Regions from separate parts of the Paracoccus ferrooxidans genome, predicted to be linked through region 2. Evidence: riboswitches for the same ligand, from Rfam matches in the RefSeq annotation. Region 2 holds a riboswitch; each other region holds the start of a gene.

Region 1 (7,150 bases), on a different replicon from region 2:
GCCAGATGCCCTGCCGGATCTCGCGCGTCTGCGGCAGGTAGTCGGGCAACTCGCCCCGGTCGATGCGCTCCTGCCGGCGGGCGCGGGCGACCATCAGCGCATGCAGCCGCAGGCCAAAGCGGGCCTGCAATGCGGCGACGAAACCCAGCGCCTCGGGGGTCAGGACATGATGCGCGCCCGGCACGGCGCGCAGGACGACGGGCGGAAGCGGTGGGGCATTGCGGTCGAGCGGCATGGCGGCCTCCTGTGATTCACGGCGTAATGTCACAGTAGTAATGTCATGCTGCATGTGCATTATTGCTTTGAAAACAACGGGTGTGGCGGTCAATCTTGTCACCGTGTAGCCGCAGAACTTGTAAGGTTTGTCACATGACCCGAGGCAAGAAACTGCTCATCGGCCAGCGCCTGCGCGTGCTGCGCCAGTCGCTGGGGCTGACCCAGGCGCAGATGGCGGCCGAGCTGGGCGTCTCGGCCAGCTATGTCACGCTGATCGAGGCCGACCAGCGCCCGGCCTCGGCGCGCTTCCTGATGCGGCTGGCCGAGGTCTATGACATGAACATCGCCGAGCTTGCGCCCTCGACCGACGCGCAGCTTGCGGCGGATTTCGCCGCGGCGCTGAAGGATCCGGCGCTGGAGGCGGGCGCGCCGTCCCGCGCCGAGATCGAGGCGGTGCTGCAAGCCTCGCCCCGGATCGCGGCGGCCTTCGTGCGGCTGCACGACAGCCACCGCCAAGCGCTGCTGCGGCCGCAGGCCGACGACAACCCGCTGACCGATCGCGACAAGGTCGAGGCGCTGGCCGGCACATCGCGCCCGGTCGATGCGGTGCGCGGCTGGTTCTATGCCCGGCGCAACCATGTCGATGCGCTGGACCGCGCCGCCGAGGCGCTGGCCGAGGAGCTGGCGCTGCACCGCAACGAGCCGCACATGGCCCTGACCGGCCGGCTGGCCGCGCATGGCATCGCTGTGCGCATCCTGCCCGCCCCGGTCATGGGCGAGCAGCTGCGCCGCTTCGACCCGCACCGGCGCGAGCTGATGCTGTCGGAACTGCTGGCGCAGTCCAGCCGCCGCTTCCAGATCGGCGTGCTGCTGGCCCGGCTGGAGCAGGAGCCGCTGATCGCCCGGCTGGTCGACGAGGCGGGACTGGCCGACCCGCCTGCCGTCGCGCTGATGCGGGTGAGCCTGGCGAATTACTTCGCGGCGGCGCTGATGATGCCCTATGCCCGCTTTCTCGCCGCCTGCGAATCGGCGCGCTACGACGTCGAGCTGCTGGGCCACCGCTTCGGCGCCAGCTTCGAGCAGACCGCGCATCGCATGTCGACGCTGCAACGCCCCGAGGCGCGGGGCATCCCGTTCTTCTTCGTGCGGGTGGACCGGGCCGGGAACATCTCGAAACGCTTCAGCGCCGGGCGGTTCCCGTTCTCGCGCTTCGGCGGCACCTGCCCCTTGTGGAACATCCATGCCGCCTTCGAGACGCCGGACCGGGTGCAGACCCAGGTCATCCGCATGCCCGAGGGCGCCAGCTATTTCTCGATCGCGCGCACGGTGGCGCGGGCCGGCGGCACCCATGGCGCACCGGCGCAACGGCTGGCGATCGGGCTGGGCTGCGACGTGGCCTATGCGCCGCGGCTGGTCTATGCCGACGGCATCGACCTGGACCGCATCCGGCCGGTGGATATCGGGCTGAACTGCTATCTCTGCGAGCGGCCGGATTGCTCGGCCCGCGCCCATGCCCCGATCAACCGCCGGCTGCGCGTGAACGAGCGCGAGCGCAGCCTGGCGATCTTCAGCTTCGAGGAGGGCTAGGCGCCCGCAGGCAGGCCGTGGCCGGGCGCCCATGCTGACGCTTGCCAGCGCCCGCGCCGGCAGCTAGGGAGAGCGCGTCGGTTTCCGCAAGGAATTGAAAGGGAATCCGCCGGGGTCGCAAGGCCCCGAACCGGAACTGCCCCCGCAACTGTAGGCGGCGAGCAGGATGCGAGAACGCCACTGTGGCCCCGTGCCATGGGAAGGCCGCATCCCTGCCGTGACCCGCCAGTCAGGAGACCTGCCGACGACGTTTGACCAATCCGAGCGGGTCGGCTCGGGAGGGGTTGCGACCGGCATTGGCCCGGTCTCCATCCGCTCATCCGGCCTGTTCATGATGTAGCGGAAGGAAACATCATGCTGAGGCTCACCACGGCGATCATCGCCACGTCCACCCTGGCGCCGATGGCGCTGGCGGGCACCGAATACCCGCTGACCCTGACCAGCTGCGGCCACGAGGTCACTTTCGACAAGGCGCCCGAAAGCGTCGTCAGCGTCGGGCAAAGCACGACCGAGATCCTGTATATGCTTGGGCTGGCCGACAAGGTGGCGGGCACGGCGCTGTGGATCAACCCGGTCCTGCCCGAATTTGCCGAGGCGGACGCCAGGGTCGAGCGGCTGGCCGACAACGCCCCCAGCTTCGAAAGCGTGCTGGCCAAGAAGCCTGGGCTGGTGGTCACGGCCTATGAATGGATGATCGGCCCGCAGGGCGCGGTCGGCACGCGCGAGATGTTCGACGACGCGCAGATCCCCAGCTGGATCATGCCGACCGAATGCGTCGGCAAGGACAATACGCAAAGCATGGACGGCGCGCGCACGGTCCTGTTCGACACCGCGCTGCTTTACCAGGGCATCGAGGAACTGGCGGCGATCTTCGACGTATCGGAGCGCGGGGCCGAGGTGATCGCCGACCTGAAGGCGCGCGAGGCGGCGGCGGTCGAGCGGGCGCAGGCGCTGGACCTGCCCGAGGGCGTGTCGGGCCTGTTCTGGTATTCCTCGGCCGAGATCGAGATCGACCCCTATGTCGCGGGCGCCAATGGCGTGCCGGGCTGGATGCTGTCCAAGCTGGGGGTGCAGAATGTCGTCGCCTCGCCCGAGGAATGGCCGACCGTCGGCTGGGAAACCATCGCCAAGGCCGGCCCGACCTTCATCGTCGCGGCCGAGATGAACCGCCGCCGCTTTCCCGCCGACGACATCGCCGTCAAGCGCGATTTCCTGACCTCGGACCCGGTGACAAGCGAGATGGAGGCGGTGAAGAACGACCGCATCCTGACCATGCCGGCCAATGCGATGGATCCCTCGGTGCGCGCGATCTACGCGCTGGAATCGCTGGCGGACTCGCTGGCCGGGTTCGACCTGCAATGAGGGCGCGCGCCGCGACCCGCAGCACGGGGCGCAATCGGGGCTGGCTGTGGCTGGCCCCCGCCGTGCTGGTCGCGGCGCTGCTCTTCGGCACGGCGGTGGGCGAGACGCGCATTCCGCTGGCCACCGTCATCGAAGTGCTGGCGGTCAAGGCCGGGCTTGGCTCGGCGGCGCTCGACCCGATCGACGCCAGCGTGATCTGGCATTACCGGCTGTCGCGGGCGGTGGTCGCGGCCTGCGGCGGCGCAAGCCTGGCGCTGTCGGGGCTGATCCTGCAGGCGCTGCTGCGCAACCCCCTGGCCGAGCCCTATCTGCTGGGGATTTCGGCCGGGGCCTCGACCGGGGCGGTCACGGTCGCGGTGGCGGGGATCGGCGCGGGGCTGCTCAGCATGTCGGCGGGCGCCTTTGCCGGGGCGCTGACCGCCTTCGCGCTGGTCGCGGCGCTGGCGCGCGCCGCCGGCGGCGGGACCGGAATGCGCGGCGCCGGGGTCATCATCCTGGCGGGCATCGCCGGCTCGCAGATGTTCAACGCGCTGACCGCGCTGATCATCGCGCAATCGGCCAGCGCCGAGCAGGCGCGCGGCATCATGTTCTGGCTGCTGGGCAACCTGTCGGGCGTGCGCTGGCCGGACAGCTGGGTCGCGGTGCCGATGGCGGCGCTGGCGCTGGGGATCGGGCTGTGGCATGCGCGCACGCTCGACGCCTTCGCCTTCGGGGCGGAAAGCGCCGCGTCGCTTGGCATCGACCTGCGGCGCACGCAGGCGCTGCTGATCGGCACGGCCTCGCTGGCGACGGCGATCATGGTCTCGATCGCCGGGGCCATCGGCTTCGTCGGGCTGGTGGTGCCGCATGCGATGCGCATCCTCGTCGGGCCGCGCCATGCCAGGCTGGTCCCGGCGACGGCGCTGGCGGGGGCGGTGTTCCTGGTGCTGTCCGACGTGGTCTCGCGCATCGTCATTCCCGGCCAGGTGCTGCCCATCGGCGTCATCACCGCGCTGGTCGGCGCGCCCGCCTTTGCCGTGGTCATGATCCGGGGCCGGCAGCGATGACGCCCATCCTGGAAGCCGTCGGCGCCGGCCATGCCGTGCGCGGCCGCGAGATCCTGTCCGACATCAGCCTGCGCCTGCATCCGGGCGAGACCCTGGGCCTGATCGGGCCGAACGGATCGGGCAAGTCGACGCTGATGGGGCTGATGGCGGGCCTGCTGCGCCCGAGCCGCGGCGAGATCCGGCTGGAGGGCCGGCCCATGGCCCGGCTGGGGCGGCGGCAGATCGCGCGGCGGCTGGCGCTGGTCGCGCAATCGGCCGAGACGGCCGAGCGGATCACGGTGCGCGACGCGGTGGAGCTGGGCCGCACGCCCTGGCTTGGCCCGCTGCGGCCATGGGGTGCCCAGGACGACGACGCCGTCGCGGCGGCCCTCGACGCCGTGGACATGGCGCATATGGCGGGACGCGACTGGGCCTCGCTTTCGGGGGGCGAGCGCCAGCGCGTCCATATCGCGCGCGCCCATGCCCAGGCGCCGCGCATCCTGCTCCTGGACGAGCCGACCAATCACCTGGACATCCATCACCAGATCGCCATCCTCGACCTGGTCGCGCGGCTTTCCGTCACCACCGTCATCGCGCTGCACGACCTGCATCACGCCTTGCGCTGCGACCGGGTCATGGTGCTGCGCGCGGGCCGCTGCGTGGCGCTGGGGCCGCCGATGGAAATCCTGACCCCGGCGCTGATCCGCGAGATCTTCGCGGTCGAGGCCGAGATCATCCCCCATCCCCGCGGAGGCCGGCCGGTCTTCGCCTTCCAACGCCTTGCCTGAAAGGACATCCCAATGCTGCTTCGCGCCGCGCTTCTTGCCTGCCTGCTGCCCGCAGCCGCCCTGGCCGAACTGCATGAGGTCAGGATGCTCAACCGCAACGACACCGGCCCGATGCCGTTCGAGCCGGACTACCTGGTGGTCCGGCCCGGCGACACGGTCCGCTTCCTTGCCACCGACCCCGGCCACAACGCCGCCACCATCGCCGGGATGATCCCAAAGGGTGGCGAGAAATTCATCGGCAAGATCAACGAGGAAATCGAGGTCACGCTGGACGCCGAGGGCATCTGGGGCATCAAGTGCTCGCCCCATTACACCATGGGCATGGCGATGCTGATCCAGGTCGGCGACAGGCCCGCGACCGAGGCCGACCTGCCCGACGACCTGCCCGAAGCCGTTCGCCAGAGGATGCTGGAAATCCTCGAGCGGCGGAAAGCGGACTGAGCCGCGGCCGGGACCATGCGGAACCGTTCGGTCAAGGACGACATCCGCGACTATTGGAGCCACCGGGCCGAGACCTATGACCAAAGCCCCGGCCACGGCCTGATGGCCGCGCGCGAGGCCGCCGCTTGGCTGGCGCTGATCCGGCGCCACCTCGGCCCCGGCGAAGGCCGCCTTGCGCTGGACCTGGGCTGCGGCACCGGCGCCATGTCGCTGCTGATGCGGCAGGCGGGCTTTGCCGTCACCGGGCTCGACTTCGCCGGCCCGATGCTCGAGCGCGCGCGCCGCAAGGCGCAGGAGGCCGGCGCCCGCCTCGGCTTCATCGCCGCCGATGCCGAGAATACGCTGGAGCCGGACGGCCGCTACGACGTGATCATCGCGCGCAACCTGCTGTGGACCCTGCCCGCGCCGCAGGCCGCGCTTGGCGACTGGTTCCGCATCCTGAAGCCCGGCGGGCGGCTTCTGGTCATCGACGGGGACCATGCCCGCCAAAGCCTGATCGAGCGCGCCCTGCCCCGGCTCGACCGGCTGCTCGGCAGGATGCAGGACAGCCACAGCCTGGTGACGCCGGCGCAATGGCGCGACCATGGGCGGATCATGGCGCAGCTGCCCTTTGGCGCCGGTCTGCGGGCGCGGGACGCCGCCGATCTGATCGGCGGGGCGGGCTTCACCGATCTGCGGCACGAGAACCTGCGGGCGATGCACAGCCGCCGCTGGCCCCTCTGGTCCCGCGCACGGCTTGCGGCGCTTGGCCAGCACCGCTTCGCCGTTTCGGGCCGCAAGCCGGGGCCGGGACAGTGACCGCCGGCCTGCCCACCGGAGAGCCGCGATTGTCCCCGAAAACGGGGAAGAAGTCGGGGCAGTCTCAGCCCTGCGCGGCAGGGCAGCCGCAGCCGGCCGGCTGGGACTGCCCCCTCGCCTCGACCGGCAGGGGCGCCAGTTCGCCCTTGCGCAGCGCCCTTGCCGCCGCGACCAGGTTCTTCAGCGCCGCCTCGGTCTCGGGCCAGCCGCGGGTCTTCAGCCCGCAATCGGGATTAACCCAGAGCCGCTCGGCCGGGATCACGCTGGCCGCCTTGCGCAGCAGGGTGATCATCTCGGCCTCGGGCGGCACGCGGGGCGAGTGGATGTCCCAGACGCCGGGGCCGATCTCGTTCGGATAGTCGAAATCGCCGAAAGCGCCCAGCAGCTCCATGTCCGAGCGCGAGGTCTCGATCGAGATCACGTCGGCATCCATCGCGGCAATGGCGGGCATGATGCCGTTGAACTCGGAATAGCACATATGGGTGTGGATCCGGGTCTCGTCCGCGACCGTGCTGGCCGACAGCCGGAACGCCTCGACCGCCCATTGCAGATAGGCGTCCCGTTCGGCGCGGCGCAGCGGCAGGCCCTCGCACAGCGCCGGCTCGTCGATCTGGATCGCCTTGATCCCGGCGGCTTCCAGGTCGGCCACCTCGTCGCGGATCGCCAGCGCGATCTGCCGGCAGGTCCGCGCGCGGGGCTGGTCGTCGCGGACAAAGGACCACTGCAGGATCGTGACCGGCCCGGTCAGCATGCCCTTCAGCGGCCGGTCGGTCAGCGACTGCGCACGGGCCGCCCAGGCCACCGTCATCGGCACCGGGCGCGCCTTGACCGCCGGGTCGTGGATGCGCGTCGCATGGCGGCGCGAGAGGATGCGGGTGGTCGCGCCCTATCTGGCGGCCTGGCCGGACGTGGACCTGGACCTGCGCAGCGCCT
Region 2 (7,150 bases):
CTCTTGCCCTTCGTCGCCGGGCAATTGCTGCGGCGCTGGATCGGCGGCTTCGTCCAGCGCCACCGGCTGCTGACCATGCTGGTGGACCGCGGCTCGATCCTGCTCATCGTCTATTCCGCCTTCGGCGCCGGCACCGTGGCGGGCATCTGGTCGGCGATCCCGCTGCCGGGGCTGGTGCTGTGCTTCCTGGTCACGGCGCTGCTGCTGGCGCTGGTCATGGGCGCCATGCTCGGTGCCGGGCGGCTGTTCCGCCTGCCGCCCCAGGACCGGGCGGTGCTGTTCTTCTGCGGCTCGACCAAGAGCCTCGCCAGCGGGCTGCCCATCGCCACGGCGATCTTCCCGGCCGCGGCGGTGGGGGCGATCGTGCTGCCGGTGATGGTCTATCACATGACGCAGCTGCTGGTCTGCTCGGCCATCGCGCAGCGGCTGGCGCGCAACCCGCGTGCCTAGAAGTCCCAGTCCTCGTCCTCGGTTGCGACCGCCTTGCCGATGACATAGCTCGACCCCGAGCCGCTGAAGAAATCGTGGTTCTCGCTGTCGGGCGACAGCGCGGCCAGGATCGCCGGGTTGACCTCGCAGGCCTGGGGCGGGAACAGTGCCTCGTAGCCCAGGTTCTGCAGCGCCTTGTTGGCATTGTAATGCAGGAAAGCCTTCACGTCCTCGGTCAGGCCGATGCCGTCGTAAAGCTCGGCGGTGTATTTCGCCTCGACGTCGTAGAGATCGAAGATCAGCGAGAAGGCGAAATCCTTCAGCGCCGCGCGCTCGGCCTCGCCCAGCCGCTCCAGCCCGCGCTGGTACTTGTAGCCGATATAATAGCCATGCACCGCCTCGTCGCGGATGATCAGCCGGATCAGGTCGGCAGTATTGGTCAGCTTGGCGCGGCTCGACCAGTACATCGGCAGGTAGAAGCCGGAATAGAACAGGAAGCTTTCCAGGAACACGCTGGCGATCTTGCGCTTCAGCGGGTCCGAGCCGGCCTTGTATTCCTCCAGCACCAGCCGCGCCTTCTGCTGCAGGTGCGGGTTCTCCTCGGCCCAGCGAAAGGCCGCGTCCACCTCGGGCGTCAGGCACAGGGTCGAGAAGATCGAGGAATAGCTGCGCGCATGCACCGCCTCCATGAAGGCGATGTTGGACAGCACCGCCTCCTCATGCGGGGTGATCGCATCGGGCATCATCGCCGGCGCGCCCAGGGTGTTCTGGATCGTGTCCAGAAGCGTCAGCCCGGTAAAGACGCGGATGGTCAGCTCGCGCTCCTCGGGGCGCAGCGTGGCCCAGCTCTGCACGTCGTTCGACAGCGGCACCTTCTCGGGCAGCCAGAAATTCACCGTCAGCCGGTTCCAGACCTCCAGGTCCTTCTCGTCCTCCAGCCGGTTCCAGTTGATGGCCCGCAGGGGCGTGCGCGGCGCATGGTCCTTCATCCGAAGACCCTTTCTTTCGTGTCCAAATATCCTCGGGGGTGCGGGGGCAGACAGCCCCCGCCTCAAAGCGTGCAGGAAACGCAGCCCTGCACCTCGGTGCCCTCCAGCGCGGTCTGGCGCAGCCGGATGTAATAGATCGTCTTGATGCCCTTCTTCCAGGCATGGATCTGGGCGCGGTTGATGTCGCGCGTCGTGGCCTCGGCCGGGAAGAACAGCGTCAGCGACAGGCCCTGGTCGACATGTTCGGTCGCCGCCGCATAGGTGTCGATGATCGCCTCGGGGCCGATCTCGTAGGCGTCGCGGTAATAGTCCAGGTTCTCGTTCGACATGAAGGCGGCGGGGTAATAGACCCGGCCGATCTTGCCTTCCTTGCGGATCTCGATCTTGGCGACGATCGGGTGGATCGAGCTGGTCGAGTTGTTGATATAGCTGATCGAGCCGGTGGGCGGCACCGCCTGCAGGTTGCGGTTGTAAAGCCCATGCCGCATCACCGCGTCCCGCAGCGCGGCCCAGTCCTCGCGCGTGGGCAGCGCGACACCCTCGAACACCCGCGCGACATCGGGCAGCGTCGGCAGCCAGTCGCGCGTCACGTATTTGTCGAAGAACGTGCCGTCGGCATATTTCGACGTCTCGAAATCCTTGAAGCTGCGGCCCTTTTCCTGCGCCAACAGGTTTGAGGCGCGGATGGCGTGATAGGCGACGGCGGCGAAATAGACCGAGGTGAACTCGATCCCCTCGGGGCTGCCGTAATGGATGCGCTCGCGCGCCAGGAACCCGTGCAGGTTCATCTGGCCCAGCCCCACCGCATGGGCCTCGTCGTTGCCGCGCCGGATCGAGGGCACGGCCTCGATCGCCGACATTTCCGACACCGCGGTCAGCGCCCGGATCGCCGCCTCGACCGTGGCGCCGAAATCCGGCCCGTCCATGGTCGCGGCGATGTTGAGCGAGCCGAGGTTGCAGGAAATATCCGTGCCGAGGTGGCGATAGCTCAGATCCTCGTCGAAGGTGCTGGCCTCGTTGACCTGCAGGATCTCGCTGCACAGGTTCGACATGCTGATGCGGCCGGCGACCGGGTTGGCGCGGTTCACCGTGTCCTCGAACATGATATAGGGATAGCCGCTTTCGAACTGGATCTCGGCCAGGGTCTGGAAGAAGGCGCGGGCGTTGATCTTTTTCTTGCGGATGCGCTTGTCGTCCACCATCTCGGCATATTTCTCGGTGACGGAAATCTCCGAGAAGGCCATGCCATAGACCTTTTCCACGTCATGGGGCGAGAACAGGTACATGTCCTCGTTCTTCTTGGCCAGTTCGAAGGTCACGTCCGGGATCACCACGCCGAGCGACAGCGTCTTGATGCGGATCTTCTCGTCGGCATTCTCGCGCTTGGTGTCCAGGAAGCGCAGGATGTCGGGGTGATGCGCGTTCAGGTAGACCGCCCCCGCGCCTTGCCGCGCGCCCAGCTGGTTGGCATAGGAAAAGCTGTCCTCCAGCAGTTTCATCACCGGGATGACGCCCGAGGACTGGTTCTCGATCCCCTTGATCGGCGCCCCGGCCTCGCGCAGGTTGGTCAGCATCAGGGCGACGCCGCCGCCGCGCTTGGAAAGCTGCAGCGCCGAATTGATGCCGCGGCCGATGCTTTCCATGTTGTCCTCCAGCCGCAGCAGGAAGCACGAGATCAGTTCGCCGCGCGATTTCTTGCCGGCGTTCAGGAAGGTCGGCGTCGCGGGCTGGAACCGGCCCGACAGGATTTCCTCCATGAAGCGCATGGCGAGATCCTCGTCGCCGCGCGCCAAGGCCAGCGCGACCATGACCACCCTGTCCTCGTAGCGTTCCAGATAGCGCCGCCCGTCGCGGGTCTTCAGCGTGTAGCTGGTATAATACTTGAAGGCGCCCAGGAAGGTCGGAAAGCGGAACTTGCGCGCATAGGCCGCGTCCCAGATCCGGTGCAGGAAGGCGCGCGGATACTGGTCCAGGACTTCGGCCTCGTAATAGCCTTCGTCCACCAGGTAGCCCAGCTTCTCGTCCAGCGAGTGGAAGAAGACGGTGTTCTGGTTGACATGCTGCAGGAAATACTGCCGCGCGGCCTTGCGATCCGCGTCGAAGCGGATGCGGCCCTCGCCGTCGTAAAGGTTCAGCATCGCGTTCAGCGCGTGATAGTCCAGCTCGGCCTTTACGCCATCGTCAAGCATTCCGTCCCCCAGAATTTCTCAAGCCCCGCCTGCACGCGGGAAATGTCCAGATCAGTCCCCGCCAGCTCGAATCGATACAGCACGGGGACGTTGCACTTGTCAGAAATCACCCGGCCGGCCAAGGCATAGGTCGCCCCGAAATTGCGGTTGCCGGCGGCGATGACGCCGCGCAGGCCGGCGCGGCGGGCGGGATCGTTCAGGAAGCGGATCACCTGCTTGGGCACCGCGCCCCGGCCGGTCCCGTCGGCATAGGTCGGGCAGATCAGCACATAGGGCGTTGCCGCCTCGGGCAGCGGATCGCACGGCGAGACCGGGATGCGCCCGGCCGCCAGCCCCAGCCGCGCCACGAAGCGCGCGGTGTTCCCCGAGGCCGAGGAATAATAGACCAGCCCGCCCATGGCGCCGGTCAGGACAGCCGGCCGATCATGTCGGGCCGGAAGCCCGCCCAATGCGCATCGCCGGCGACGACCACCGGGGCCTGGCGATAGCCCAGCGAGACGACCAGTTCCATCGCCGCGTCGTCCTCGGTCAGGTCGATCAGTTGATAGGCCAGGCCGCGCGCGTCGAGCGCCCGCGTGGTGGCGGTGCATTGCACGCAGGCGGGCTTGGAGTAAACGGTGATGGACATGGCTCGGCTCCTTCTGTTCTGTCGGCAAGAGGGGGCCGGGCCGATGGGCGTGCCACCGGACCCTGTTCCAGCCCCGCGCCCGCCGCACGGTTTCGTCCTTTCGCGCCATGGCAGGTCTTCTGACTTGCGGGTCTCGGCTTAGCCGGCCTTCCCGGAGCCTTGGCCCCAGTGGCATTCCAGCGTCGCTCGCCGCTTACAGCTGCGGGGGCAGTGCCGGCTTTTCACCGGCTTCCCTTTTCATCCCCGAGTCGGCCCCAGGGCAACCATGACCCCGGCAGTTAGCCACGGGTCACGGGCCGGGTCAATCCATATTTAGTGGATGGCCGGGCCGCGCCCGGAATATCTGGTGGGGTTCCCGGATCGCGCCAGGGGCTCGATTTGCCGCCGGGCCATGGCGGTGGACGGGCTGCGGCCACGGACCGCCCCACCTGCGGGCCTGTTGGAATATGGCAACAGGCGCGGGGACATGGCATGGAATGACGTCGCGTCGTTTGACAAAGCGACAATTCGCCCTCTTGCGTGGATCGCGCGCACGTGAGCCGGGGTTCCCGTTCCCGTTCCCGTTCTGGCGCGATAAAGCGCAAGCTATTGATAAAACATCACTTAATGTCGCCTCTGCCTGCTGGCGGAAGGCGGGGCATCTTTGTGCCGGGATAACCCATGAACAAAACCCATCCCAAACCGCCAGCCTCGGGGTCTGCCGCGCAATTGCTGCCGACCCTGGGCCTGCTTCCGGTCCTTGCCATTTTCGCGGGGGTCGGCGGCCCCGCCCAGGCGCAGGACACCGTGACGCTGGACACGGCGGTCATCCGCCGCCAGCAGGGCAGCGAGGCCGAGACCAGCTACAAGACCACCGAAAGCGCCTCGGACAAGATCACCCCGCCGCTGCTCGACACGCCACGGACCGTCACCGTCGTGACCGCGCGCCAGATCAAAGAGCGCGGCGGAAGTCGCAGACCCGGTTGCCGGTGATCCTGAAGGGCATCATGTCGGCGCATGATGCCGAGCGCGCCGTGGCGGTGGGTGCGGACGGGGTGATCGTCTCGAACCACGGCGGCCGGGCGCTCGACACGCTGCCGGCGAGGGCCGAGGCTCTGCCGGTCGTCGCCCGCCAGGTCGCCGGGCGCATTCCGGTGCTGTGCGACGGCGGAATCCGCCGCGGCACCGATGCGCTGAAGGCCCTGGCCCGGGCGCCGCGGCGGTGCTGGTCGGGCGGCCGCAGATCCATGCCCTGGCGGTGGGCGGCGCGGCGGGGGTCGCGCATATGCTGACCATCCTGCGCGCCGAGCTGGAGGTCGCCATGGCCCTGACCGGACGCCGCGACCTGGCCGGGATCGATGGAACCGTGCTTTGGCCTAGCCCTTGAAGCTGCGCCACAGGCTCAGCGCCGCATCCGACAGGTCGCCCAGCCGGGCCAGCACATGTTCGCGCCCCAGCCCCGGCCCGTCCTCGGCCCGGTCCAGCCGGCGCAGCAGCCGCAGCACCCGGCGCTTGTGGATGCCGGTCCAAAGCTGGACCGGATCGGCGGCCAGCCCGGCAAAGGTGGTCAGGACCGAGGCGAGCATGGCCAGCACCACCCCGGTCAGCAGCAGATCCACGCTGGAAAGCTCTCGTGGGAAGGCGCCATACCACATGCGGCCGGCCCAGCTTCCCAGCGCGAAATCCTCGACCGCCTGCGCCTGCGCCCGCAGATGCGCGACCGGCCCGGCCAGCGAGATCACCCCCGGCGTGGCGCGGTGGAACAGCAAGAGCCCCGAGCCCAGCACCAGGACCGAGGTGGTGATCTCGGAGACCGCATTGCGGGTCTCGGCATAGTCCGAGACGGCGCGGGCGACGCTTTGCGGCGCGGCCCGGGGCGCCAGCCCCTTTTCGGCCAGGTCGTCAATGAAATGGGCCAGGTCCGCCTCGATCCTTTGCGCCACGTCGGATTTCAGGAAGATCTGCCGGCGCGACAGCCAGTCGCCAGCGCGCCGCAGCCCGATCCGGCGCAGAAGCGGCGCGGCCAGCCGCACCAGCAGGAACAGCGGCGACAGCATGACGTTCACCGGCGCACGCAGCAGGTCGAGGCCGAGCGCGTGGCGATGCAGCGCCAGCGTGCCGCGCGGGCCATAGCGGGCGCGGACGAAGCGGCGGACCTCGGTCTCGCGCCGGGTCATCGGACGGGGGTCGGCGGGCTTTAGGGCCATGGGCGCGGTCCTTTGGCGGATCGCGCCCAATCTAGGCATCGCGGCGGGGCGGCTCAATGCCGCGCCGTCACAGCAGCGCGACCAGCCCCAGGCCCAGGGTCGAGATGAACAGCCAGGCCAGCGCGCCAAGCGCCAGCGGCCGGACGCCCTTGGCGCGCAGCTTGCGGATGTCGGTTTCGAGCCCCATCGCCGCCAGCGCCATGGTCAGCAGAAAGGCGGTCAGGCCGACCACCTCGGTATGCAGCGCCTCGGGCAAGGGCAGGGCGCTGTTCAGCAGCACGACGGCGATGAAGCCCAGCACGAACCAGGGCGTCGGCGCCGAGCCATGCGCGGCCTTGCCGCCGCGGCGCGCCAGCGCGCCCAGCACCAGGATCAGCGGCGCCAGCAGCATCACCCGGCTCAGCTTGGCCACGGTCGCGGCCTGCCCGGCCTCGGCGCCATGCTGGAAACCGGCGCCGACGACCTGCGCCACCTCATGCACGGTGGCGCCGACCCAGATGCCGTAATGCGAAGGCCCCATCGCCATCATCTCGCCCAGCAGCGGCATGGCGATCATCGAGAGCGAGCCGAAGACCGTCACGCAGGCGATGGCATAGGCCACGTCCTCGTCCGTGCCGCGCGTGACCGTGTTCGTCGCGATCACCGCCGAGGCGCCGCAGACCGAGGTGCCGGCCGCGATCAGCTCGGCCAGCCGCGCCTCGACCCCCAGCGCCCGCCCGGCCCATTTGG
Region 3 (7,150 bases), on a different replicon from region 2:
AACCTGTTCGTCGAGGCCGAGGGCTTCTGCTTCGCCCCCGAACATGCCGGGCTGGCCGATCGCCGCGGCGAGGGGCATGCGCATCTTTACCTGAACGGCGCCAAGATCGCCCGGCTCTACGGCCCGGCCCATCACCTCGACATGCTCGCCGCCGGCGACCGGCTGCGGGTCGAGCTGAACTCGAACGACCACCGCCCGCTGACCGTGGCGGGCCGGCCGCTCGCCGTGGAACTGACCGTGCCCGACCGCCCTGTCGGCATCCGCGCCGGGGCCGAGGGCCTGCCCGACAGCGCCATTTGCGCCACGCCCTGATGATGCGGTTCGGCCCCGAGGACCAGGCGGCGCTGGACCGCATCCTGCGCTGGCGCCGCGACGTGCGGCATTTCCGCGACGACCCGATCCCCGAGCCGCTGCTGGAGGAATTGCGCGCGGCGATGGAACTGGCGCCCTCGGTCGGCAATGCCCGGCCTTGGCGGGTGATCCGGGTCGAAAGCCCCGATCTGCGCGCCGCGATCCGCGCCGATTTCCTGCGCTGCAATGCCCGGGCCGCCGCCCGCTACCAGGGCCGGCAGCGGCAGGAATACGATGCGCTGAAGCTCGCCGGGCTGGACCGCGCGCCGGTCTGGCTGGCCGTCTTTACCGAGATCGACCCGTCCGAGGGCCACGGCCTTGGCCGCGCCACCATGCCGCAGACCCTGCGGCAATCGACGGCGATGGCGATCCATGCGCTGTGGCTGGCGGCACGGGTGCGCAACCTGGGCCTGGGCATGGTCTCGATCCTCGACCCCGCGCGGATCGGCCCGCTGCTGGCGGTGCCCGAAAGCTGGGAGTTCTCGGCGCTGCTCTGCCTCGGCTGGCCCGAGTTCACCGACGACACGCCGCTGCTGCACCGCACCGGCTGGCAGGAAAACACCGCCCCCGGCTGGCAGCGGCGCTGAAAGGCCCCGCCGCATCGGGCGGGGCCGCTTGGTTCAGGGCTGCGAGGTGGCCGGGCCCATGGGCTGACCGTTGACGGTAAAGGGGCCGCCGCCCTCGGGCATCTGGATGTCCCAGACATTCTCGCCGCTCGCGCCGGGCTTGGCCATGGCGCGGGCCATGCGCAGCATCATCAGCGGCTGGGCGGCCTCTTCGGGCGGGGCCGCGGCCAGCGCCGCCTCGACCTTGTCGAGCCCCGTGGCCGAGATCAGCGCCGCGCCGGTGGGCGCCGCGCCCGGACCGGCCGCGATGTCCGCGCGGTAGTCGATCTGGTAGCCGTCGCCCTTGATCTGCGACGGCGCAAGCTTCAGGTCGGCCGTGCCGCCGGGCAGCAGCGCCGCCTGCAGCTGTTCGGGCACCAGCCGCGCAAAGGGTTCCTCGGCGGCCAGGTCGAAGCCCTCGATCAGCATCTTCGCCGGCGCCGCCAGATCGAAGCCCGAGGCGGTGAAGTCCAGCGTCACCTCTTGCGGCAGGATCGGCTCGACCCAGGGCGGCAGCACGCCCTCGGGCACGGTCACGCCCGACAGCGCCACCCGTTCGTGCAGCCGGCCATCGGCGGTGGCGCCGGACAGGCCGACCGTCACCTTGGTCGAGGCAAGGCCGAATTCGCCCAGCGGAGAGCCGATCTTCAGATCATGCAGGACCGCGTCCATCGACAGGTCGTCCCACAGCGGCATGGCGGCGGCCAGCTTGTCGCGCAGCCCGTCCTGCGAGCCCTTGATCAGCTCCTCGGACGGATGGGCGACGAACCAGGCGAGCAGGGACAGCATGCCTTCGGTGCGCGCGCCGGTGATCTGGCCGCTGCCCTCGTAGCCGGGCGCGGTGATCTGGAAGGTCATCGGCTGGCCGCCCGGACCCATCAGGATCTCCTGCGACTGCTCCAGCCCCTCGGCGGTGAAGCTCATGGCCTGGTCGACGCCGCCGGCCTTGCCGGGCGCGCCGGTCAGCGACACCTCCATCCGCGCCGTGCGCTGGTGATCGCGCGAGACCACCTCGGGCTCGGCCGGGGGCTGTTCGGGCGCGGCTTCGGCGCCGGGCGGCGGCGGGGGCGCATATTGCACCGACTCGATGACGTAATCCGTCATCACCGCCGTCTGTTCGCGGAAACTCATCAGCCCCTCGTCCCAGATGCCGGTGGATTCGACCTTGGTCGTGCCCTTCTGCTCGAACAGGCGCGGCACCACCACCGACCAGCTCAGCACCTGGTCCTCGCTGACGCCCCAGCTGCCGTCGCCATTGTCGGTCAGCCGATAGGTCAGGGCCGAGACGCTGACCTGGGCCTGCTCGGCCGGAACCTGCGCCAGCAGCGGCGCCGGGTCGATCCGCAGCTCATAGCTTTCGCCCTGGGGGGTGACGGCGACCACGCCCTCGGTGCCGCCGAAATAGGTCTGGAAAACGCCGCTCAGCCGCGCGGCCCCCTCTTCGGTGGCGGGCACGGCCCAGGCCGCCGAGACGGGGCAGATCGCCAGCAGCGCCACAAGGCCTTGTCTCGCAAACATGTCCGAACATCCTTTCGAATTCACTGGTCCTGCACAAGCGGCAGATGACAGGAAACAGGCTAGAACTCCACCCCCGGTTGCGCCTTGATGCCATCGCGGAAGGGGTGCTTGACCTGCTCCATCTCGGACACAAGATCGGCAAGCTCGATCAGTTCCGGCTTGGCGTTGCGTCCGGTCAGGACCACATGCGTCATCGGCGGCTTTTCGCTGCGCAGGAAATCCAGCACCTCGTCCAGGTCCAGGTAGTCATAGCGCAGCGCGATGTTGATCTCGTCCAGCAGGACCATGCGGATCTGCGGATCGCGGATCAGCTCCTTGGCCTTTTCCCAGCCGGCGCGGGCGGCGGCGATGTCGCGCTCGCGGTCCTGGGTTTCCCAGGTGAAGCCCTCGCCCATGGCGTGGAACTGGCACAGGTCGCCGAAATGCGTGGTCAGCAACCGCCGCTCGCCGGTGTCCCAGGCGCCCTTGATGAACTGCACCACCGCACAGGGCATGCCATGGGCGATGCAGCGCAGGATCATGCCGAAGCCCGAGGACGACTTGCCCTTGCCCTTGCCGGTATGGACGATGACCAGGCCCTTCTCGCCCTGCTTCTCGGCCATCATCCGGTCGCGGGCGGCCTTGATCCGGGCCATCTTCTCGGCGTGGCGGGTATTGTCGTCGGTCTGCATCGGGCACTCCTTCGCTTGACAAGTCGGGACCGGGCGCGCACAGACGAGAGGCGCTGGTTCCTGTCCTACGACAGGCGAAGAGGGAATGCGACAGGCAACCGCCTGGAAGCAGCCGCCCCCGCGACCGTGACCGGAAAGGTCGCCCCGAGGCCACTGGCGAGACGCCGGGAAGGCGGGGCGGCCGTGGGCCCAGGCCCGAATCCGCAAGCCGGGAGACCTGCCAGCGCGCGAAGGATTGACCGGCGGACGGGGTGTTCCCGCTGGGGCTTGGGCGCTGGTCCCCTGCCTCGTGCCGCCTTGAGGGATGAAGGGCGCATGACCGTCACGCTGCATGTCTGCATCACCTGCCGCGCCGGCCAGCCCGTCCCCGAGGGCGAGCCCGTGCCCGGCGCGCGGCTGCATGACGCGCTGGCGGCCGAAGGCGCCCCCGACGGCGTGCGCATCGTCCCCGTCGAATGCCTGTCCGCCTGCGCCAACGGCGCCGCCATCGCGCTGTCGGCGCCGGGCCGCTGGACCTATGTCTACGGCCGCATGTCGGCCGAGGACGCGACCGAGATCCTGCTGGGCGCCGCCGCCTATGCCCAGGCCCCCGACGGCATCGTGCCCTGGCGCGAGCGCGTCACGATTTTCCGCAAGCGCAGCCTCGCGCGCATTCCCCCGATTGGATAGAAGATGAGCGACCTGACCAAGACCCCCGTCACCGTCATCACCGGCTTTCTGGGCGCCGGCAAGACCACGCTGATCCGCCACCTGATGTCGCAGCCGCAGGGCAAGCGGCTGGCGGTGCTGGTCAACGAATTCGGCACCATGGGCGTCGACGGCGAGATCCTGAAATCCTGCGCCGACGAGAATTGCCCGGCCGAGAACATCATGGAGCTGTCGAACGGTTGCATCTGCTGCACCGTCGCCGACGATTTCATCCCGACGCTGGAACGGCTGATGGCGATGCCGGTCAAGCCCGACCACATCCTGATCGAGACCTCGGGCCTGGCCCTGCCCAAGCCCTTGCTGAAGGCCTTCGACTGGCCGGCGATCCGCTCGCGCATCACCGTGGATGGGGTGATCGCACTCGCCGATGCCGAGGCGGTGGCGGCGGGCCGCTTCGCCCCCGACGAGGCCGCGGTCGAGGCGCAGCGCGCCGCCGACGACAGCCTCGACCACGAGACGCCCCTGTCCGAGGTGTTCGAGGACCAGATCGCCTGCGCCGACATCGTGCTGCTGTCCAAGGCCGACCTGGCCGGCGATGCCGGGCTGGCCGCCGCCCGCGCGGTGATCGAGGCCGAGGCGCCGCGCAAGCTGCCGATCCTGCCCTTGACCGACGGGGTGATCGACCCGCGGGTGATCCTGGGCCTGGGTGCCGCGGCCGAGGATGACCTGGCCGCCCGCCCCAGCCACCACGACGGCGCCGACGACCACGAACACGACGATTTCGATTCGGTGGTGATCGAGCTGGCCGAGATCGCCGACCCCGGCGAGCTTGCCGCCCGCATCGAGCGGCTGGCCCGCGAACAGAACATCCTGCGGGTCAAGGGCCATGTCGCCGTCGCCGGCAAGCCCATGCGCCTTCTGGTGCAGGCGGTGGGCGAGCGGGTGCGGCACCAATACGACCGGCCCTGGGGCGACGCCCCCCGCGCCTCGCGCCTGGTGGTGATCGCCGAACATGACGACATCGACGAGGCCGCGATCCGGGCGGTCCTGGCTGCCTGACGATGCATGTCGTCTTCCGCGAAAGCCGTGGGCTGGAAGAGACCGAGGTTCCGACCGACCCCGGCCAAGGCCCCGCCGACCTGGTCGTGCTGTCCTATTCCGACAGCGACCTCGGCGCTTTCGCGGCGGGCTGGCATCGCGCTGCCGGGGGGCTGCCTTCGCTGCGGCTGTGCAACCTCTCGGCGCTGCGGCACCCGGTCTCGGTCGATCAGTATTGCGAGGCAACGCTTTCCGGCGCCCGCGCCGTGCTGGTCCGGCTGATCGGCGGCGAGCCCTATTGGCATTACGGCGTCGCCAGCCTTCAGGATCTGGCCCGCCGCCGCGGGATCGCCCTGGCCTTCCTGCCGGCGGACGGGCGTCCCGACCCGACGCTGGAGCGGTTTTCCACCCTGCCGCTGCCGCTGCTGCATCGGCTGGCGGCGCTTTGCGACCAGGGCGGCGCGGTCGCGGCGCAGATGGCGCTGGCGGAACTGGCCGGGGCCGCCGGCCTGCCCGCCGCCCCGGTCCAGGGGCAGGCCACGATCCCTGACTTCGGCTTCTACGATCCCGACCGCGGCGTCATCGACCGCCCCCGGCCCGACCCCGAACCCGGCGTGCTGGTCAGCTTCTATCGCAGCTACCTGACCGCGGCGGACCTTGCGCCGGTGGATGCGATGATCCGCGCCCTGCGCACGGCCGGCTTTGCCGCGACCGGGGTCTTTGCGCCCTCGCTGAAGGCGCCGGGCTTTGCCGACTGGCTGGCGCCGCACCTGCCCGGCCTTGTCGCGGTGGTGAACCTGACCGCCTTTTCCGCCCGCGACGATGCCGGCGCCACGCCCTTCGACGGCACGGATTGCCCGGTCTTTCAGGTGGCGCTGTCCACCGCGCCCCGCGCCCTCTGGGCGGCCGAGGACCGCGGGCTTTCCGCCGCCGACCTGGCGATGCATGTCGTGCTGCCCGAGGTGGACGGCCGCATATTCCTGGGCGCGATCAGCTTCAAGGAACCGCAAGAGCGCGACCCCGACCTGCAATTCGCCCGCGTGATCCATGCCCCCGACCCGGACCGCATCGACGCGGCGGTGGCGCGGATCACCGCCTGGCACCGGCTGCGGCAGGCGACACGCCGCGCGGTGGTGCTGTCCACCTATCCCGGCAAGACGCATCAGCTGGCCCATGCGGTCGGACTGGACGCGCTGGCCTCCTGCGGCGCGATCCTCGGGCTTTCCCATGACGACCTGGGCCGGCGGCTGACCGCCGAGCGCATCCACTGGCCGCTCTCGGACTACCGCCGGGCGCTGGCCCGCCTGCCGCAACGCCTGCGCGACGACCTCGCCGCCGCATGGGGCGAGCCCCCCGACGGCTTCCGCTTCGCCGCCCTCCGCCACGGCGCCGACCTGATCGCCCTGCAACCCGAACGCGGCGAGGCAAAGACCCGCGCCGACGACTACCACGACCTGACGCGCACCCCGCGCCATGAATATGTCGCCTTCTACCTGTGGCTGCGCACGCAGGCGGACGTGCTGATCCACATGGGCGCGCATGGCACGCTGGAATGGCTGCCCGGCAAGTCGGTTGCCCTGTCGGACGAATGCTGGCCCGAGGCGCTGCTGGCCGACCTGCCCGTGGTCTATCCCTTCATCGTCAACGATCCGGGCGAGGCCGCGCAGGCCAAGCGCCGGCTTTCCGCCGTGACGCTGGGCCACCTGCCGCCGCCGCTGGCGGATTCCGCGGTGCCCGAGAACCTCGCGCATCTGGAACGGCTGCTCGACGAATATTCCACCGCCGACGGGCTGGACCCGCGCCGCCGCGACCGGCTGATCGCGGCGATCCGCGACGAGGCCCGCGCCGCCGGGGTGGAAACCGACCTGGGCCTGCCCCCCGACGCCGCGGCGGCCGAGGCGATCCCGCTGATCGACCGCTTCCTCTGCGATCTCAAGGACAGCCGCTTCGGCGACGGGCTGCATGTCTATGGCACCGGCCCCTGCGGCGCGGCCGAACGCGAAGGGCTGGCGCGCGCGCTGGCCGGCCAGCGGGTCGCCCCCGGCCCCTCGGGCTCGCCGGCGCGGGGGCGGCAGGACGTGCTGCCGACCGGGCGCAACCTTTTCACCGTCGATCCCCGCGCCGTGCCCTCGCGCAATGCCCATGCCCAGGGGGTGAAACTGGCCGAGGAACTGCTGCGCCGCCACCTGCAGGACCATGGCGACTGGCCCCGCGGCCTGGTCGTGGACCTCTGGGGCAGCGCCACCATGCGCACGGCGGGCGAGGAATTCGCCATGGCGCTGCATCTCGCCGGCCTCAGCCCGCGCTGGGACGGCGCCT

The links. A riboswitch is a leader RNA that binds a small molecule or an ion and turns the genes downstream of it on or off. The one in region 2 is predicted to bind cobalamin.
Region 1: linked by a shared signal. The riboswitch ahead of E3U26_RS16525 (TroA family protein) and the one ahead of nrdH (glutaredoxin-like protein NrdH) in region 2 are both predicted to bind cobalamin.
Region 3: linked by a shared signal. The riboswitch ahead of E3U26_RS09705 (DUF1636 family protein) and the one ahead of nrdH (glutaredoxin-like protein NrdH) in region 2 are both predicted to bind cobalamin.

Annotation. Positions count from the first base shown of each region.
Region 1 is NZ_CP038201.1:721,515-728,664, forward strand. Features, by position in the region: gene aceB (malate synthase) at 1-235, opposite strand, end outside; gene E3U26_RS16520 (helix-turn-helix domain-containing protein) at 370-1,803, shown strand; cobalamin riboswitch at 1,865-2,063, shown strand; gene E3U26_RS16525 (TroA family protein) at 2,158-3,165, shown strand; gene E3U26_RS16530 (FecCD family ABC transporter permease) at 3,162-4,211, shown strand; gene E3U26_RS16535 (ABC transporter ATP-binding protein) at 4,208-4,978, shown strand; gene E3U26_RS16540 (pseudoazurin) at 4,991-5,419, shown strand; gene E3U26_RS16545 (class I SAM-dependent methyltransferase) at 5,435-6,217, shown strand; partial or broken gene E3U26_RS16550 (hypothetical protein) at 6,282-7,037, opposite strand; gene E3U26_RS16555 (LysR substrate-binding domain-containing protein) at 7,060-7,150, shown strand, end outside.
Region 2 is NZ_CP038202.1:1,205,817-1,212,966, reverse strand. Features, by position in the region: gene E3U26_RS22930 (bile acid:sodium symporter family protein) at 1-450, shown strand, start outside; gene nrdF (class 1b ribonucleoside-diphosphate reductase subunit beta) at 447-1,418, opposite strand; gene nrdE (class 1b ribonucleoside-diphosphate reductase subunit alpha) at 1,481-3,607, opposite strand; gene nrdI (class Ib ribonucleoside-diphosphate reductase assembly flavoprotein NrdI) at 3,589-4,005, opposite strand; gene nrdH (glutaredoxin-like protein NrdH) at 4,014-4,235, opposite strand; cobalamin riboswitch at 4,328-4,518, opposite strand; partial or broken gene E3U26_RS22905 (alpha-hydroxy-acid oxidizing protein) at 4,682-5,601, shown strand; gene E3U26_RS22900 (DUF6635 family protein) at 5,591-6,421, opposite strand; gene E3U26_RS22895 (YeiH family protein) at 6,489-7,150, opposite strand, start outside.
Region 3 is NZ_CP038198.1:1,930,750-1,937,899, reverse strand. Features, by position in the region: gene E3U26_RS09725 (hypothetical protein) at 1-312, shown strand, start outside; gene bluB (5,6-dimethylbenzimidazole synthase) at 315-938, shown strand; gene E3U26_RS09715 (hypothetical protein) at 972-2,474, opposite strand; gene cobO (cob(I)yrinic acid a,c-diamide adenosyltransferase) at 2,534-3,145, opposite strand; cobalamin riboswitch at 3,183-3,384, shown strand; gene E3U26_RS09705 (DUF1636 family protein) at 3,461-3,814, shown strand; gene cobW (cobalamin biosynthesis protein CobW) at 3,818-4,852, shown strand; gene cobN (cobaltochelatase subunit CobN) at 4,855-7,150, shown strand, end outside.